Regions from separate parts of the Crossiella sp. CA198 genome, predicted to be linked through region 3. Evidence: riboswitches for the same ligand, from Rfam matches in the RefSeq annotation. Region 3 holds a riboswitch; each other region holds the start of a gene.

Region 1 (4,738 bases), on a different contig from region 3:
CCGTCCTCGTTGAGCCCCAGGGCTTCCCGGATGCCGGGCAGCGCGGCGACCTGTCCGGCCCACATCTGCCGGGCCTGGATCATGGCCAGCACCAGGTTGATCCGGGCCTCGCCCTCGGGCGCGGCGCCCAGGATGTGCAGGCCGTCCCGGATCTGCACGTCCTTGACCTCGCACAGCCAGCCGTCCACGTGCAGCAGGAAGTCGTCGAACTCCGCGTCGTGCGGCCGGTCGTCCAGGCCCAGGTCGTGGTCGAGTTTGGCGGCCTGGATGAGGGTCCAGATCTGCGCCCGGATGGCCGGGAGTTTGGCCGGGTCCATGGCGGCGATGTTGGCGTGCTCGTCCAGGAGTTGTTCCAGCCGGGCGATGTCGCCGTAGCTGTCCGCGCGGGTCATCGGCGGCACCAGGTGGTCGACCAGGGTGGCGTGCGCCCGGCGCTTGGCCTGGGTGCCCTCGCCGGGGTCGTTGACCAGGAACGGGTAGATCAGCGGGATATCGCCCAGCGCCGCGTCGGTGCCGCAACTGGCGGACATGCCGACGGTCTTGCCGGGCAGCCATTCCAGGTTGCCGTGCTTGCCCACGTGCACCATGGCGTGCGCGCCGAACTCCTGGGCCAGCCAGCGGTAGGCGGCCAGGTAGTGGTGGCTGGGCGGCAGGTCCGGGTCGTGGTAGATGGCGATCGGGTTCTCGCCGAAGCCGCGCGGCGGCTGCACCATGACGACCACGTTGCCCGCGGTCAGCGCCGCGAGGACGATCTCGCCCTCGGGATCCTGGCTACGGTCCACGAACAGTTCGCCGGGCGCCGGACCCCAGTGGCCTTCGAGTTCCGCGCGGAAGTCGGCGGGCAGGGTGTCGTAGAACTCGCGGTACCTGGCGGCGCTGATCCGCACCGGGTTGCCGGAGAGCTGGGTCTCGGTGAGCCAGTTCTCGTCCTGGCCACCGGCGGCGATCAGCGCGTGGATCAGCGCGTCACCGTCCAGCTTGGCCACGCCGGGCAGGGCGCCCTCGCCTTCGGCCGGGCCGATGTCATAACCGTTGTCCCGCAACGCGGCCAGCAGTTTGACCACGCTGGCCGGGGTGTCCAGGCCGACCGCGTTGCCGATCCGGGAGTGCTTGGTCGGGTAGGCCGAGAGCATCAGCGCGATCCGCCGGTCGGCGGCCGGGATGTGCCGCAACTGGGCGTGCTTGACCGCGATCCCGGCGACCCGGGCGGCGCGTTCCGGGTCGGCCACGTACACGGTGAGGCCGTCCGGGTCGATCTCCTTGAAGGAGAACGGGACGGTGATGATCCGGCCGTCGAACTCGGGGATGGCCACCTGGGTCGCGGTGTCCAAAGGGGACAGTCCGTCGTCGTTGGCCGCCCAGCTCTCCCGGCTGGAGGTGAGGCAGAGTCCTTGCAGGATCGGCACATCCAGCGCGGCCAGCGCGCCGACGTCCCAGGCGTCGTCCTCGCCACCGGCGGAGGCGGCGGCCGGTTTGGTGCCCCCGGCGGCCAGCACGGTGACGACCAGGGCATCGGCCTTGCCGAGTTCGGTGAGCAGTGCGGGTTCGGCGGTGCGCAGCGAGGAGCAGAACACCGGCAGCGCCTGGCCGCCCGCGTCCTCGATCGCGCTGCTGAGCGCCTCGACGAAGGCGGTGTTCCCGGCCACGTGGTGGGCCCGGTAGTAGAGCACCGCGACCACCGGTCCGCTGGTGGTGCGGGCGGTGCGCTCCAGCACGCCCCAGGTGGGGGTGGGCTGCGGCGCGGCGAAGCCGAGACCGGTGAGCAGCACGGTGTCGGAGAGGAAGTTGTGCAGTTCGGCCAGGTTGGCCGGGCCGCCGTGCGCGAGGTAGGCGTGCGCCTCGGCGCAGACGCCGCCAGGCACCGTGGACAGCTCCATCAGCTGGGCGTCCGGGGCCTGTTCGCCGCCGAGCACGACGACGGGCCGGGGTCCGGCGAGCAGCCAGTCCAGGCCCTCTTCCCACATCCGGCGGCCGCCGAGGATGCGCACCACGACCAGGTCCACGCCCTCGACCAGGGCGGGCAGGTCGTCCACGAGCAGCCGGGCCGGGTTGCCGAGCCGGTAATCGGCCTCGCCGGCGCGGGCGGAGAGCAGGTCGGTGTCAGAGGTCGACAGCAGCAGGATCACGCGTGGCTCCACATCCCTCGGGGTCCGCGCCCCATGACGGTCGGGGACGGTGAGCGGAGTGTCTGGCTCCCGGGCTCGCACCCGGTGACAGTGGCGGGACCGCGCCGGACTCACACCGGCTTCCTCCGTGGTTCACCGTTCGAGGCGACCCTACCTGCCGCGTAGCATCCCGCGGGTGCCCGCTTCGCCACATCGCCAGCGCCCGGACGCCTGTCCCGGCGCGATCGAGGTGCACCCGGCGGCCGATGGCGGCCTGGCCCGGGTCCGGGTATCGGGCGGCACGCTCTCCAGGGCGCGGCTGGCGGTGCTGCGAACGGCCGCGATCGAGCTGGGCGACGGGTCGCTTGAGCTGACCTCGCGGGCGAATGTGCAGCTCAGAGGACTGGCGGCCGGGGCTGAGGTCGAGTTGGGGGCGCGGCTGGCCGAGGCCGGGCTGCTGCCCTCGCTGACCCATGAGCGGATGCGGAACATCGTGGCCGCGCCGCTGGCGGACAACCAGGACCTGGTGGACGCGATCGACGCCGCGTTGTGTTCGCGGCCGGAACTGGCCGGGTTGCCGGGGCGGTTCCTGGTGGCCGTGGACGACGGCGGCGTGGTGAGCGGGCTGGGTGCGGATATCGGCCTGGACCTGGTTGGCTCTTCCTGGGCGTTGTCGCTGGCCGGGGCCGATTCAGGGCTGCGGGTGGCCGACCCGGTGGACGCGGTGCTGCGGGCGGCCCTGGAATTCCTGGCGCTGCGGGCCGAGCACGGCGGCACGGCCTGGCGACTGGCCGAGATCGACGGCGGTGTCGCGGAGATCACTCGACGGCTGGGCGGACCGGTGTCCACGGAGCGGCTGGCGGTGCGCGGATCAGTGCCGCTGCCCCCCGGCCCGCTGCCGGACGGGCGCCTGGTCGTGGGCGCGCCGCTGGGGCGGTTGGACCCGGACCAGTCCGGCGCCCTGCTCGCGGTGGAGCAGGTTCGGCTCACACCGTGGCGCGGTCTGGTGCTGCCGCGGACGATCACCTTGGGGCACGGGCTGATCACCGATCCGGACTCACCCTGGCACGCGGTCACCGCCTGCACCGGCCGCCCCGGCTGCGCCAAATCCCTGGCCGATGTGCGCGCCGACGCCGTGCGCCACCTCGGGTTGCCCGGCGGGCCGGTGCACTGGTCGGGCTGCTCCCGGCGATGCGGACGGCCGCGCGGCGCGATCGACGTGCTGGCCACCGCGGACGGCTACCTGATCGACGGACAACCGCACGAGGACACGGCCGCGGCGATCGACGCGGCCCGGAGGAAGCAGCAGTGACCGAGTACATCAAGGACGGCAAGGAGATCTACCGCCGCTCCTTCGCCACCATCCGCGCCGAGGCCGACCTGGCCGGACTGCCCCCGGATGTGGCCCGGGTGGCGGTGCGGATGATCCACGCCTGCGGCATGGTCGACCTGGTGGCCGATATCGGCCACTCCCCCGGCGTGGTGGCCTCGGCCCGCGCCGCGCTGGAGGCCGGGGCGCCGATCCTGTGTGACGCCACCATGGTCGCGGCCGGGGTGACCCGCCGTCGCCTGCCCGCGGACAACGAGGTGCTGTGCTTCCTGGGTGATCCGCGGGTGCCGGAACTGGCCGCGTCGATGGGCAACACGCGCAGTGTGGCGGCCCTGGAACTGTTGCGGGACAAGCTCGGCGGCGCGGTGGTGGCGATCGGCAACGCGCCGACCGCGCTGTTCCACCTGCTGGAGATGATCGCCGGTGGCGCGCCAAAGCCCGCCGCGGTGCTGGGCATCCCGGTGGGGTTCATCGGCGCGGCCGAATCGAAGGAAGCCCTGGCCGCCAACGGTCTGGGCCTGGAATACCTGGTGGTGCGGGGCAGGCGGGGCGGCAGCGCGATGACCGCCGCCGCGATCAACGCGATTGCGAGTGACGAAGAGTGAGTGATCTGGGACGGCTGTACGGCGTCGGGCTCGGCCCCGGCGATCCGGAGCTGGTGACGGTCAAGGCGGCCCGGCTGATCGGCGCGGCGGACGTGGTGGTCTTCCACAGCGCGCGGCACGGGCGCAGCATCGCCCGCGGCATCGCCGAGCCCTACCTGCGGCCCGGCCAGATCGAGGAACAGCTGATCTACCCGGTGACCACCGAGGACAGCGAGGACTATCAGGGTCAGATCGACCAGTTCTACGCCGAGAGCGCCGAACGCCTGGCCGCGCACCTCTCCGCCGGACGCGACGTCGTGGTGCTCGCCGCCGGGGACCCGTTCTTCTACGGCTCCTACATGCACATGCACAAACGGCTCGCGCACCGGTTCCCGACCGAGGTGGTGCCCGGGGTGACCTCGGTCAGCGGCGCCGCCGCCGTGCTCGGCCGCCCCCTGGTCGAACGCGACGAGGTGCTCACCGTCCTCCCCGGCACGCTGCCGCAGGAGGAGCTGGCCGAATGGCTGGCCACCACCGACTCGGCCGCGATCATGAAGCTGGGCCGCACCTTCACCTCGGTACGCGAGGCCCTGCACGCGGCAGGCCGCCTGGACGACGCCTGGTACGTGGAACGGGCCACCACCGGCCGCCAGCGGGTCGCGCCACTGTCCGAAGTGGACCCCGAAGGCGTCCCCTACTTCTCCCTGGCCCTGCTGCCC
Region 2 (4,738 bases), on a different contig from region 3:
CGGGCCGTGGCCTACCTGGCCACCTCGCCCGCGGCCAGGGCCGCGGGGCACTGATGACCCGCCAGGACACCCCGCCGCACCCCATTGGCGCCGGTCCCGACCGACTGGTCGGCTGGGCGGCGCGCGCGATGGACACCTACATCCGGCTGTTGCGCCGCGGCGGGGCCGCCGAGGGGCCGCCCGAGCCGCCGCGGCGGGTGCGGATCGCCGAGGTCAGGGCCGAGGCCGAGGACGTGGTGAGCCTGCGCCTGGTGGCCGCCGGCCGGACCCCGCTGCCCGCCTGGCAGCCCGGCCACCACCTGGACCTCCACCTGCCCTCGGGCAAGCGACGGCAGTACTCGCTGTGCGGGGACCCTACCGACCGTTCGGTAGGCTATCGGATCGCGGTGCGCCGGATCGCCGGGGGCGGCGGCGGATCTCGGGAGGTGCACGAACTGCGCGCCGGGGACGAACTGGGCATCCGCGGGCCGCGCAACGCCTTCCCGTTCGTCCGCGCCCCGCGCTACCTGTTCCTGGCCGGTGGCATCGGGATCACCCCGATCCTGCCGATGGTGCACGCCGCGGCCAGGGCGGGCGCGGACTGGCGTCTTGTCTACAGTGGACGGTCGCGAGCGAGCCTGCCGTTCCTGGCCGAGCTGGCCGGTTACGGCGACCGGGTGCGGGTGCACGCCGACGACGAGCACGGCGGCCCGCCCACCGCGGCGGACCTGGTCGACCCCGGCGACTCGGTGCTCTACTGCTGCGGCCCGCCCCCCATGCTCGCCGCGGTCAAGCAGGCCGTTCCGGTGACCCGGCCGCTCTACAGCGAACGCTTCAGCCCACCGCCGGTCCTGGGCGGCGCGCCGTTCGAGGTCGAGCTGCGCCGCACCGGCGTCACCGTGCCGGTGCCCGCCGAGGTCTCCGCGCTCACCGCGATCCGCGCCGTGCTGCCCGATATCGGCTACTCCTGCCAGCAGGGATTCTGTGGCACCTGCCGGGTCCGGGTGCTCGAGGGCGAACCGGACCGCGCCCATCCGGCCGACGAACCGGACCAGGCGCGCATCTGCGTGACCCGCGCACGCACCCGGCTCGCGCTGGATCTGTGATGATGAACCGGACATGACTGAACTGACCGAGACGAGCAGCCCGCCCCGGCGCAAACGCCGGATGTCCCCGGCCGAACGCCGCGAGGACCTCATCGGCGCGGCACTGGAGCTGTACAGCAGCCGGGCGCCGGAACTGGTGTCGATCGAGGACATCATCACCCACGCCGAGGTGTCCAGAGCGCTGTTCTACCGCTACTTCGGCAGCCTGCGCGAGGTGCACGTGGCCGCGCTGCGCACCGCGGTGGACGAGCTGGTGGACCGGCTGACCCGGCGCGAGCCCGGCACCCTGATCGACCAGCTCCGGCACTCCCTCGGGGTGTTCGTCGACGTCGCCGACACCTACGCCACCGCCTACATCGCGTTGCTGCGCAGCGGATCCGTGGTCGCCACCCAGGACACCGACACGCTGGTCGATGAGGTCCGGCACGTGGCGGTGCGGGAGATCCTCACCGTCACCGGGGTCACCGAGCCCAGCCCGTTCATGCTGCTGACCCTGCGCTGCTGGGTCGCGGTGGTCGAGGGCACCCTGCTGATCTGGTTGCAGGAACGCAAACACGGCCGCGAAGAGCTGATCGACTGGCTGATCGACCAGCTCGCCGCGATGACCGCGGCCACCGCCACCCGCGACCCCGTCACCGCCGAACTGCTGACCCGGATCGCCGCGGACGTCTGAGGCGGGCCCGCACCACACCTGCCCCGGGTTCCGGCTGCTGAACGCGGGAACGCGACGAAAGTTCCGTGCTATGCCGGATCGCCACCTGATTGTGATCCTGATGACCCGTTCAGAGCTGGCTGCGTTGCGGACAGGTGCCTTACGGTCACTGGGCCGCAGTGTTCGGGAAGCCGGTGTGAATCCGGCGTGGTCCTCGCCACTGTGACCGGGGAAGTCCCGTCTCGAACAGTGTCACTGGGCGGCTCAGCCGTCTGGGAAGGCCTGAGACGTGGCCATGATCCGGGAGCCAGGAGACCGGCTGCGGCGCGTACGGAACCGTCCACGAGGCATGGAGGAGAACATGTCGGCATCTGCCGCGTCCCCCGATCGTCCGACCGCCATCGCGGTGCCAGCCTGGTCCTGGCTGGTCGCCGCCGCCGCGCTGATCGTGCTGTACGTGCTGTTGCAGGAGAACGGCCTGTTGCTGGCACACGGCTCCGAGCTGATCCACGAGTTCGCCCACGACGGGCGGCACGCGCTCGGCGTTCCGTGCCACTGAACGGGGCCGCGTAGATGACTACTCCCACCTTCGGATCCACGCTGCTCCGTGGCGCCCTGGCCGGTGTGGTCGCCGGGCTGGCCGGCGCCGCGGTGCAGTACTTCCTGACCGAGATCCCCCTGGAAGCGGCACTCGCCGTGGAGGAGGCCCGCCCGGCCGACCCCGCGGCGGGCGACCACCACGAGGAGCTGTTCGACCGGGGCACCCAGCTCGTCGGCGGACTGCTGGCCACCGTGGTGATCGGGCTGTCCATCGGCCTGGTGTTCGCGGTCGCCTTCGCGCGGCTGCGCCACCGGCTGCCCGGCCGGGCCGACCTGGACCGCGCGTTGCTGCTGGGCGGCGTCGGGTTCCTGACGATCTCCTTACTGCCCGGCCTGAAGTACCCGGCCAACCCGCCCGGCGTCGGCGATCCGTCCACTGTGGAGGAACGCACGCTGCTGTACCTGGCGGTCATCGTCGCGGGACTGGTGCTGGCCAACCTCGCGCCGTGGTTCAACCGGTTCCTGGCGGGCAAGGGTCTTGACCGCTCGGTCCGGCTGGTGCTGACCGGACTGTCCACTGTGGTCCTGCTGGCACTGGTGGTTTTCCTGTTGCCCGCCAACAACGACCCGATCCCGGCGGACATCCCGGCCCCGCTGCTCTGGCAGTTCCGGCTGTACTCGCTGATCCAGCTGGCCACTCTGTGGACAGTGCTGGCCAGTGTGTTCGGCCTGCTGCTGGAGCGTCAGCAGCGCAAGGCTGACACGCCCGCGCTGGCCGCATAGCATCAACGGGCCGGGGCCGCGGGGCGAGGAGCCCGCGGCCCCGGCCCTATGCTTGCCCGGTGAGCACCGCACAGGAACGCTGGGCCCGGCAGCTCGCCGACTGGGCCATCCCGGCGCATGTGCTGGCCGGGGCCGCCGAATCGCCGTGGGTGTTGCCGCGTCAGGTGTTCCGCCGCCGCGCCGCCGCCCAGCTCGCCGCGCCCACCGGGGCCACCTTTGACCGGGCCCGGGTGGAACTGGACGAATCCGGTTCGCTGCTGGACATCGGCGCCGGGGCCGGGACGAGCAGCCTGCCGCTGCTGGCCGCCGGGCTGGTCACCGAGTTCACCGCGGTGGACGCCGACGCCGACCTGCTCGCCGCCTGCATCGAGGGCGCGGACTCCCTCGGCGTGCCCACCCGCGGACTGCGCGGCCGCTGGCCGGACCTGGCCAAGCGAGCCGGCGTCGCCGATGTCGTGGTGTGCGGCAACGTGGTGTACAACGTGCCCGACCTGGCCCCGTTCATCGCCGCCCTCACCGCGGCCGCGCGGCGCAGCGTGGTGCTGGAGACCGCGGCCCGGCACCCGCTGGTCGACCTCAACCCGCTGTGGCAACACTTTCACGGCCTCACCCGCCCCGAGGGTCCCACCGTCGACGATCTGATCGCCGCACTGGGCGAACTCGGCGTGCACCCCCACCTCACCCGCTGGCGGCGACCCTCGGAACCCGAGCACCGGGACTTCGCCGAGCTGGTCGAGACCACCCGCCGACGCCTGTGCCTGCCACCGGAGTCCGCCGCCGAGGTCGACCGGGTGCTGCGGGAGCACGGCCACAACCCTGAGCTGCCACCGGATCTGGGCTCCTCCGGCCGCGAGCTGGCGACCCTGACCTGGCCGGGCTGGGCGGACTGAGGGCGCGGCGCGGCCACGAGCTGGCCGCCCGTCGCCACCTGCGCACACCCCTGGTGCTGCACCAGGAAGACCCGGCAGCGGCCTGGCCCGCGCTGGCCGCCGAGCAGGTGACCAGCGTGCTGGTCGAATTGTCGGCGGGCCGGAGCCCGGACTCCGGCCGGCAGGTGCTGCTGCCCTGTGCGCTGCACGGTGGCGGCCCCGGTCAGGCGTTGATCGTCTTCAACTACCCGGACAGCCCGGCCACGCTGACCGCGTGATCCACGTCGGCGGGGTGGCTTGAGCGGCAGGTCCGCCTACCGACCGGTCGGTAGGCGGAGATTGTGGGTGGTCCGGTGCGTGGGTGGCGGAAATGTGGGTGGTCGGACCCGATGTGCCGTCGGTCGGGCACGTATTGGCTTGTCAACAGGAGGCAACACGACCGAGGAGGGACCGGATGGGTGAGCCGGTGCGGGTCAGCGTCGTCGCGATGGACCCGATGCTGGAAGCCGGCGCGACCGGTGCATTGCACAGCTGCCCGGATGTGGCCGTGGCGGGCCCGGCCGAGGCGGCGGAGGTGACCGTGGTGATCGTGGACGCGGTGGCCGAGGCCGTGCTGGACCTGGTGCGGGAGACCAGGAACCGCCCGGACCGGCCGGAGGTGGTGCTGGTGGCCACCGATCTGCGACCCGCGGAGGCCCTGCACGCCATCGCCGCGGGCGCCCGCGGCCTGCTGCGCCGCCGGGAGGCCAGCGCGGACCGGCTGGCCCGCACCGTGCTGGCCGCCGCGGGCGGGGACTGCACGGTGCCGC
Region 3 (4,738 bases):
TTGCACAGCAGGTGACCGGCCAGGTCCTCCACACAGATCGACTCGCCGCGGGCCAGTGGGTGATCGGCCGGGGTGACCAGTGCCCGTGGATGTCTGGCGAGCACCGGTCCGACGCCGAGTCCGGTGTCCCGCAACAGTTCCGGGTCGCCAGGGGACCAGGTGAGCACCACCTGCGCGCCGGCGAAGACCGGCAGCAGGTCCGGGCCGATCTCGGTGGCGTTGAGCTGGATCGCGCACCGCGGGTGCCTGGCCTCGAAGGCCCGCACCAGCCCGGTGACGAAGTCCAGGCCCATCGACGGGTGGTAGCCCACCCGCAGCGTGCCGTTGACCCCGCGCGCGAGCACCTGGCACGCGCGCAGGGTGGTCAGCAGTTGCTCGTGCCCGGTGCGCGCCCCGGCCAGGAACTCCTTGCCCAGCCCGGTGAGCCGGACCGAACGGCTGGTCCGCTCGAACAGCGCGCCGCCGATCTCCCGTTCCAGGGTCCGGATCGTCTGGCTCACCCGGCCCTGGGTCAGGTGCAGGCGAGCCGCGGTGCGGCCGAAGTGGAGTTCCTCGGCCAGCACCAGGAATGCCTCGATCTCGCGTAACTCCATCAGTTCCTAGTCAAAGGTCACCACGACCCGGCCGACGGAGTCGCCGTCGGCGAGTCGTTGCAGGCCCGCGGGCGCCTCGGCCAGCGGCAGCCGCTCGCCGACCAGCGGATCGACCAGGCCCTCCTCGGCCAGTGCGGCCAGTTCCAGGCTCGCCTGGCGGACCGAGGCCGGATCCTTGTGCGTGTACAGGCCCCAGTGCAGGCCCAGCAGCGAGTAGTTCTTGACCAGGGCGTGGTTCATCGCGGCGCTGGGGATCTCGCCGCTGGCGAAGCCGACGATGACGATCCGGCCCTCGAAGGCGATGACCTTGGTGGAGGCGCGGAAGGACTCGCCGCCGACCGGGTCGTAGACCACGTCCACGCCGCGGCCGCCGGTGAACTCCTTCACCGTGGCGATCACGTCCTCCTGCTTTCGGTCGATCACCAGGTCCGCGCCCAGCTGCTTGGCCACCTCGGCCTTGCGCGCGCCGCCGACCACGCCGATCACCGTGGCGCCCGCGGCCTTGCCGAGCTGGACGGCCGCGCTGCCGACCCCGCCCGCGGCGGCGTGCACGAGCAGCGTCTCGCCCTCGGCCAGCCCGGCCCGGCGGTGCAGGCCGAACCAGCCGGTCTGGTAGGCGATGTGGAAGCTGGCGGCCTGCGCGTCGTCCAGGGACTCCGGCGCCGGGATGACCTCGTTCGCGTTGACTGTGACGTAATCGGCAAGTCCGCCATGCGGCGGCGCGGGGGTGGCGATGACGCGATCGCCGACCGACCAGCCGGACGCGCCCTCACCGAGCGCGACCACGTCACCGCAAAGCTCGACCCCCGGGGTGAACGGCAGTGGCGGGCGGACCTGGTACTGACCACGGCAGATCAGCACGTCCGGGAAGTTCAGCGCGGTCGCCCGGACCTTCACCAGCAGCTGGCCGGGGCCTGCCACCGGGTCCGGAACCTCGTCCAGCTTGAGCACATCCCGCGGCTCGCCCAGCTCGTGCACCCGCCATGCCCGCACTACACACCTCCACGCACCGTGATCGGTCAGCCCCCATCGTGTCATGTCCCACCGACACGCGACACACGGCCATATTGGGTGCGCTTGCACAGGCGACCCCTACATGTAGTATCCGTTCCGCTGATGGTTCACCGGGCACGCAAACCCCCGGTGAGGCAACAGGGAACCCGGTGCGACTCCGGGACTGCCCCGCAGCGGTGAGTGGGAACGACCGCCGTCACCGGCCGAGCGATCGCGCCGGTACAGCACTGGACGCCACGGTCCGGGAAGCGACGGCCAGTAGGAGACCGGCCCCGGCCGGCACGCCCACGAGTCCGAAGACCTGCCGTCAGCGGGCGCACCGACGGTGTGCCCGGTTCGCGGTCTCGTGGGAAGGCCGAGCGGACGACCAGACGGCGCCTCCGCGCGCCCCGGTCGGCCCTCGCCTGCCTCTGACTCCGCGGCCCATCGGCGCCGGCGCTCGCGAGGAGAGACGACCTGTATGACCGCATCGCCCGCGAGTGCTAGCGAGCCTCAGAGCTAACGCCTCACCCAAGCTTCCCCAGCGACGGCAACCGAACCCGCACCCGGGTGCCCGGTCGCCCGGCGCTGCCTTCGTCCGCCCAGCACACATTTTGGAGCAGCTTTCGTGTCAGTGCATTCGCCAGAGATCGCCTCGGGGGCGATCACGGTGATCCGCCGCAACGGCGCGGTGTCCCCGTTCGAAGCGAGCAAGATCTCGGTCGCGATGACCAAGGCCTGGCTGGCCGTGGAGGGCACCGACGCCGGCGCCTCGCCGCGCGTGCGGGAACAGATCGCCGAGCTGACCCAGTCGGTGGAACAGGCTCTGTTGCGGCACGCCGGACCGGACCGGCCGTTGCACATCGAGCAGATCCAGGACCAGGTCGAACTGACCCTCATGCGGGCCGGGCACCAGAAGGTCGCCCGCGCCTACGTGCTCTACCGCGAGGAGCACACCAAGGCCCGCGCGGTGTCCGCGCCCACGGCCGCGCCGCGGTTCTCGGTGCGCCAGGCCGACGGCACGCTGGTCCCGCTGGATGCCGCGCGGCTCGCGCTGGTGATCCAGGAGTCCTGCGCCGGGCTGACCGCGGTCGCCGCGGAGACCGTGCTCGCCGAGACCATGCGCAACCTCTACAACGGGATCAGCCCGGCCGAGCTGAGCGTGGCGCCGGTGATGGCCGCGCGCACCATGGTCGAGAACGACCCGAACTACTCCTACGTCAGCGCCCGGCTGCTGCTGGACAAGCTGCGCGGTGAGGCCCTCGGCTTCCTGGCCGGCGAGGAGCGGGTGGCCAGCCACGCGCAGATGACCGAGCAGTACCCGGTCTACTTCGCCGAGTTCATCCGGCGTGGCGTGGAGCTGGACCAGCTCGACACCGAACTGGCCAAGTTCGACCTGGAACGCCTGGGCGCGGCCCTGGTGGCCGACCGCGACCTGCAGTTCCAGTTCCTGGGCATGCAGACCCTCTACGACCGGTACCTGTTGCACAGCGACGAGGTCCGCTACGAGCTGCCGCAGGCCTTCTTCATGCGGGTGGCCATGGGCCTGGCGCTGCGTGAGGACGACCGCGAGGCGCGGGCGATCGAGTTCTACGACCTGATCTCCAGCTTCGACTTCATGTGCTCCACGCCGACGCTGTTCAACGCGGGCACCACCCGCTCGCAGCTGTCCTCCTGCTTCCTCACCACGGTGGGCGATGACCTGGAGGGGATCTTCCACGGCATCAGCAACAACGCGCTGCTGTCCAAGTACGCGGGCGGGCTGGGCAACGACTGGACCCCGGTGCGCGGTATCGGCGCGCACATCAAGGGCACCAACGGCAAGTCCCAGGGCGTGGTGCCGTTCCTGAAGATCGCCAACGACACCGCGGTCGCGGTCAACCAGGGCGGCAAGCGCAAGGGCGCGGTCTGCGCCTACCTGGAAACCTGGCACATCGACGTCGAGGAATTCCTCGACCTGCGCAAGAACACCGGCGACGACCGGCGGCGCACGCACGACATGAACACCGCGAACTGGGTGCCGGATGAGTTCCTGCGCCGGGTGCGCGCGGACGGCCAGTGGACGCTGTTCTCCCCGGATGAGGTCCCGGACCTGCACGACGCCTACGGCCTGGAGTTCTCCCGCAAGTACGCCGAGTACGAGGCGGCGGCCGACCGCGGCGAGATCCGGGTCTTCCGCCGGGTGCAGGCCAAGGACCTATGGCGGCGGATGCTGACCATGCTGTTCGAGACCGGTCACCCGTGGATCACCTTCAAGGACCCGTGCAACCTGCGTTCCCCGCAGCAGCACTCGGGTGTGGTGCACTCCTCCAACCTGTGCACCGAGATCACGCTCAACACCCAGGTTGGGATTCTCGATCCCGCAAGCGGATCTTCGCTAGACGAGGTCGCCGTGTGCAACCTCGGCTCGGTCAACCTGGCCCAGCACATCACGCCGGAGGGCATCGACCACGCCCGGCTGGAGAAGACCGTGCGCACCGCGGTCCGCATGCTGGACAACGTGATCGACGTCAACTTCTACACCATCCCCGAGGCGCGCCGGTCCAACATGCGGCACCGTCCGGTGGGCCTGGGCCTGATGGGCTTCCAGGACGCGCTCTACGCGCTGCGGCTGCCGATGGCCTCGCCGGGCGCGGTGGAGTTCGCCGACCGCAGCATGGAGGAGATCTCCTACTACGCGATCTCGGCCTCGGCCGAGCTGGCCGCCGAGCGTGGCGCGTACGAGTCCTTCCCGGGTTCGTTGTGGAGCAAGGGGATCCTGCCGATCGACTCGGTACAGATCCTGGCCGACAACCGCGCGGGCGACCTCGCGGTGGACCGTTCGTCCACTTTGGACTGGGACACGCTGCGGGCGCGCGTGGTCGAGGTCGGCATGCGCAACTCCAACGTGATGGCGATCGCGCCGACCGCGACCATCGCCAACATCACCGGGGTCAACCAGTCGATCGAACCGCTGTACCGCAACCTGTACGTGAAGTCGAACATGTCCGGCGACTTCACCGTGGTCAACCCGCAACTGGTGCGCGAGCTGAAGGAGCGCGGGCTGTGGGATGAGGTCATGATCGGCGACCTGAAGTACTTCGACGGCAGCCTCGGCGCCATCGAGCGCATCCCGGCCGAGCTGAAGTCCTTGTACGCCACCGCGTTCGAGC
Region 4 (4,738 bases), on a different contig from region 3:
GCTTCTTCGGATCCACGCCGAGCGCGGCGGCCCCGTCGTCACCCGCGGAGAGCAGGTTGAGCCAGCGCCCGACCGCCATGCCCGCGGCCAGCGCCAGCACAAGCACCACCCCTGGCACGACCATGCTCCCCCAGCGGGCATCGCCGAGTCCGCCGCTGAGCCAGAACAACACCTGCTTGGCCTGATCGCCCTTGGCCGCCAGGAAGATCACCATCAGGATGCCCGCGCCGAAGATCTGTGCCACGCCGAGTCCGCCGAGCACCAGCGCGGTCACCGAACCGAACCGCCCGGCCACCGTGAGCACCAGCAGCAACGCCACCAGCGCGCCCAGGAAGGCCGCGATCGGCACGGTGGCCGCGCCGAGCACCCCGGCGCCGATGCCCAGCACCATGACCACGGCCACGAAGAACCCGGCCCCGGAGTTGACGCCCAGCAGGTACGGATCGGCCAGTGGGTTGCGGGTGACCACCTGGGCCACCGCCCCGGCCAGCGCGAGCGCCGCGCCGACCAGCACCGCCAGCACCACCCTGGGCAGCCGGGACTCGCGGATGATCGAGGCCCGCACCGGGGTCCAGTCGGCCTCGACCAGCCCGGGTGCGGCCCAGTGCAGCAGGATCCGCCAGACCTGGCCGACCGGCACCGCCACCGACCCGAAGGACAGGGCCAGGCTGGCGGCGCCGAGCAGCGCCAGGAAACCGAGTAGCAGGGTCAGGCCGAGGGGAACCCTGGTCACTTGGCCAGGTCCGGGTGCAGCCCGGCGGTGAGCGTGCGCAGCGCCGCGGGCAGCCGGATGCCTTCGATCAGGTCGGGCAGGGTGAGCGTGACGAACCGCTTGTTCCGTACCGCCGGGGTGCCCTTGGCCAGCGGATGTCCTTCGAGGAAGCGGCGTTTGGCGTCCACGCCGCCGTTGTCGCCGAGGTAGTCCACCAGCACGATCACCTCGGGCGCGCGGTCGCCGACCTGTTCCCAGCTGGCGTCGCCGAAGACCTTGGGCACGTCGGCGAAGATGTTGCGGCCGCCTGCCCGCTTGACCAGGTCGTTGCCCAGCCCGCGCCCGCCGACGGTGAACGGGGCCTGCTCGCCGCTGTCGTAGAAGAACACCGGCACCGCGGGCTTGTTCGCGGCGGCGACCTTGGCGGTCACCTCGTCCACGGCCTTGCTGGTCTCCCCGATCAGCTTGGTGGCCTGCTCGGTCGCGCCGAGCAGCCGGCCGAGCACGCCCAGGTCATCGGTGTAGGTGCCGATGGCCGCGGTGGCGTCCGGGCAGTTCTCCGAGAGCAGGAAGGTGCGGATCCCCTTGGCTTCCAGAGCGTCCCGGCCGCGGCCGTCCTTCTCGGCGAAGGCGCTGGCGTAGCCGCCGACCACCAGGTCCGGCTCGGTGCCGAGCAGCTGCTCCAGGGTCGGGTACTTCTGCGAGATGGTCTTGACCTTGGCGTAGTCGGTGGCGATGGCCGCGGGCACGTCCGGGGTGTCCGGGTAGGCGGTGCCCACGATCCGGTCGGTCACTCCCAGCGCCACCAGCACCTCGGTGGCGTGCTGGTTCATGCTCAGGATCCGCTGGGGCCGGCCGTCGAACTTCTGCGTCCGGCCGCAGTTGACGATCTCCTGCGCGGCCCCGGCCGGGGTTTGCGGGGCGGCCGCCGGGCTCCCACAAGCCGAGAACGACAGCGTGAGCACGCACACAGCGGCAAGCAACGACTTCTTCATGGACACCTTCCGCGAGCCTCGACGGAGTTCGGTGATCGCACCCTCGGCAGGTACTCGGGCTCACCGCGTGAAGCGGCCCACCGTTGCGGGTCAGCGCCGGATTTCGACCGGCTTCCCCTGCTTGAAGGCGAACATTCGGACTTCTGCCGCTGATGCTCACCCGGCAGGACAAGCCAGGTCAAACTGCCGACCCCAACTCGTGACCATGGCTTGTTGCAAGTAACTTGTAGTTGCACAGCACTCTCATGAACTGACTGCCATTCACATGGGGAGGCTCTTGATGGGCGCCTACGTCCTGCCCGATCTGGACTACGACTACTCCGCGCTCGCGCCGGCGATCAGCGGCGAGATCAACGAGCTGCACCACAGCAAGCACCACGCGGCCTACGTCAAGGGCACCAACGACACCCTGGACAAGATCGCCGAGGCCCGGGACAAGGGCGACTTCGGCTCGATCGTCGGCCTGGAGCACACCCTGGCCTTCAACCTGGCCGGACACGCCATGCACGTGGTGTGGTGGAAGATCCTCTCGCCCAACGGCGGAGACAAGCCCACCGGCGAACTCGCCGCCGCGATCGACGAGGAGTTCGGCTCCTTCGACAAGCTGCGCGCCCAGCTCAACGCCGTCTCCACCACCATCCAGGGCTCCGGCTGGGGCGTGCTCGCCTGGGACCCGATCGGCCAGCGGCTGATCACCCAGCAGCTCAAGGACCACCACTCCAACCTCTCGATCGCCACCACCCCCCTAGTCGTCTTCGACGTGTGGGAGCACGCCTACTACCTGCAGTACCGCAACGTGAAGGCCGACTACATCAACGCCCTGTGGAACATCGTGAACTGGGCCGAGGTCGGCAAGCGCTTCGAGGACGCCCGCGCGGGCAAGAACGGTCTGCTGCTGCCCTGATCGTTGCCCCAGAACTTCGGCGGTGGATGCTCCGACAAGTTGACGTCGCCGAAAGAGTGAGGCCCCGGACTCCTTACGGAGCCGGGGCCTCACTCTGTTCCCGAACTGACTGCCGCTCCCACCACGAAGCGGACAAGACTTAGGTTAGGCTTACTTCACTCCGTCGTCAAGCCCCGGCGGCGCACCCGAAAGCGTGACCATCGGCCGACCGGCCAGCGCATGCCGCCGCGACCTGCGAGAACGGCTCCGCACACGATTGCGGCCAGCAGGGACACGATCCCGCCCACCAGCAGCGGCGCCTGGCCGCCGAACTCCTGCGCGACCCAGCCCATCACCGGGCTGCCCAACGGGGTCCCACCCAGGAAGACCAGCATGTACAGGCCCATCACCCGGCCGCGCATGTCCGGCCGGACGGCCAGCTGGACGGTCGAGTTGGCCGTGGTTGTGAAGGTCATCACGGCGATGCCGGTGGGGATCAGCATCAGTCCCAGCGCGGTGAAGGTGGGCATCAGCCCGACCACGATCTCCAGGATCCCGAACACGATCGCGCCGCCGATCATCACCCGCAGCCGCGGCTTGCCCTTGGTGCTGCGCCGGGCGGCCAGCAGCGCGCCCAGGAAGGTGCCTGCCGCCAGCAGGGTGGAGAGCAGGCCGTAGCCGTCGGCGTCGCGCTGGAAGACGTTGCGCGCCACCACGGCCAGGGTGGTGCTGAAGTTGAGGCCGAAGGTGCTGACGAAGAACACCAGCACCATCAGCACGACCAGGTCCTTGCGGCCACGCACGTAACGCAGGCCCTCGCGCAGCTGGCCCTTGGCCCTGGGCACCGGCGTGCCGCGGTGCAGCTGGGCCGGGTTCATCAGGAACAGGCCGAGGATCACCGCGACGAAGGTGGCCGCGTTGAGCAGGAACACCCAGCCGGTGCCGATCAGGGTGATCAGCACACCGGCGATGGCCGGGCCGGTGATCCGGGCCAGGTTGAAGTTCATCGAGTTCAGCGCGACCGCGTTGGTCACCTGGTCCTTGCCGACCATCTCCACCACGAAGGACTGCCGCACCGGCGTCTCCACCGCGGTGAAACAGCCCAGCGCCAGGCAGAGCGCGTAGACGTGCCAGAGCTGCGCGGCGCCGGTGACCACCAGCAGGCCCAGCGCCAGCGCGCACAGGCCCATCGCGGTCTGCAGGCCGATCAGCAGCTTGCGCTTGTCCATCCGGTCGGCCAGCACGCCCGCCCACAGCGAGAACACCAGGGTGGGCGCGAACTGCAGGGCGGCGGCGATGCCGAGGGCGACCGCGCTGCCGTGCGAGAGATCCAGGACCAGCCAGTCCTGGGCGACCCGCTGCATCCAGACGCCGATCAGCGAGATACTCGCGCCTGCGACGAAGTAGCGGTAGTTGCGGGTGCGCAGCGAGGCGAACATGCCCTTGCGCCGCACGGGAGATGGACTGCTACGCGGGGGTGGGGAGTCGTTGGGTGAACGGTCTAACTGTTCCGGCTCACGTTCCGCGTAGGTCGTCACTCGTTACTGCCCCGCCATCCTGTCTATGATCTCGGCCGCACGGGCCAGCACTTCCCGGTCCGAGTCGTCGAGTTCGGCCAACTGCTTGTCCAGCCAGCGTTCCCGCGCCTGCACATCGGCCCGGATGAACGCCCGCCCCTGATCGCTGATCTCCACGATCGCCTGCCTGCCGTCCGTGGGATGCGGGCGCCGGGTGGCGAAGCGGTGGTCCTCCAGCGCGGCGATGACCCTCGTCATCGAGGGCGGCTGCACGCCTTCCTTGGCCGCCAGCTCACCCGGGGTCAGCGGTCCGCACTTGAACAGGCAGGACAGCGCCGAGAGCTGGGTCAGCGTGACCGTGGAATCGGTGCGCTGGGCGCGGAGCCTGCGGTTGAGCCGCACGACGGACAGCCGCAACCGGCTGGCGAGAGTGGGCTCTGTCTCAAACTCCGACACATCCTTAGCATACCTCACGACTTTCGCCGGCGGCTGTGCTGTTTGACCTACGACACAAGACGGCTGGTTGCGGCCATTCGGCTCTACCCAGAACAGCAGTTGCACCGTCAACTGAGTGCAGGGCGGCAAGGCCTGTCGGGGGGAACTCACGCCCAATCCACTCCGTAACGGAAGG

What was found. A riboswitch is a leader RNA that binds a small molecule or an ion and turns the genes downstream of it on or off. The one in region 3 is predicted to bind cobalamin.
Region 1: it holds a riboswitch for cobalamin, as region 3 does, so the genes downstream of both, cobN (cobaltochelatase subunit CobN) here and ACTOWY_RS13800 (ribonucleoside-diphosphate reductase subunit alpha) in region 3, are expected to answer to the same signal.
Region 2: it holds a riboswitch for cobalamin, as region 3 does, so the genes downstream of both, ACTOWY_RS17690 (CbtB domain-containing protein) here and ACTOWY_RS13800 (ribonucleoside-diphosphate reductase subunit alpha) in region 3, are expected to answer to the same signal.
Region 4: it holds a riboswitch for cobalamin, as region 3 does, so the genes downstream of both, ACTOWY_RS12220 (ABC transporter substrate-binding protein) here and ACTOWY_RS13800 (ribonucleoside-diphosphate reductase subunit alpha) in region 3, are expected to answer to the same signal.

The regions. Positions count from the first base shown of each region.
Region 1 covers NZ_JBQJIM010000043.1:1,654-6,391, reverse strand. The annotation lists gene cobN (cobaltochelatase subunit CobN) at 1-2,126, opposite strand, end outside; cobalamin riboswitch at 2,162-2,295, opposite strand; gene ACTOWY_RS41730 (hypothetical protein) at 2,302-3,417, shown strand; gene ACTOWY_RS41725 (precorrin-8X methylmutase) at 3,414-4,040, shown strand; gene ACTOWY_RS41720 (precorrin-2 C(20)-methyltransferase) at 4,037-4,738, shown strand, end outside.
Region 2 covers NZ_JBQJIM010000009.1:302,131-306,868, reverse strand. The annotation lists gene ACTOWY_RS17705 (metal-dependent hydrolase) at 1-54, shown strand, start outside; gene ACTOWY_RS17700 (PDR/VanB family oxidoreductase) at 54-1,085, shown strand; gene ACTOWY_RS17695 (TetR/AcrR family transcriptional regulator) at 1,147-1,758, shown strand; cobalamin riboswitch at 1,898-2,075, shown strand; gene ACTOWY_RS17690 (CbtB domain-containing protein) at 2,099-2,296, shown strand; gene ACTOWY_RS17685 (CbtA family protein) at 2,311-3,060, shown strand; gene ACTOWY_RS17680 (class I SAM-dependent methyltransferase) at 3,120-3,950, shown strand; gene ACTOWY_RS17675 (hypothetical protein) at 4,004-4,207, shown strand; gene ACTOWY_RS17670 (response regulator transcription factor) at 4,384-4,738, shown strand, end outside.
Region 3 covers NZ_JBQJIM010000007.1:174,170-178,907, reverse strand. The annotation lists gene ACTOWY_RS13810 (LysR family transcriptional regulator) at 1-593, opposite strand, end outside; gene ACTOWY_RS13805 (NADPH:quinone oxidoreductase family protein) at 600-1,586, opposite strand; cobalamin riboswitch at 1,694-1,930, shown strand; gene ACTOWY_RS13800 (ribonucleoside-diphosphate reductase subunit alpha) at 2,221-4,738, shown strand, end outside.
Region 4 covers NZ_JBQJIM010000006.1:224,769-229,506, forward strand. The annotation lists gene ACTOWY_RS12215 (FecCD family ABC transporter permease) at 1-733, opposite strand, end outside; gene ACTOWY_RS12220 (ABC transporter substrate-binding protein) at 730-1,707, opposite strand; cobalamin riboswitch at 1,736-1,873, opposite strand; gene ACTOWY_RS12225 (superoxide dismutase) at 1,988-2,611, shown strand; gene ACTOWY_RS12230 (MFS transporter) at 2,767-4,029, opposite strand; gene ACTOWY_RS12235 (MarR family winged helix-turn-helix transcriptional regulator) at 4,132-4,563, opposite strand.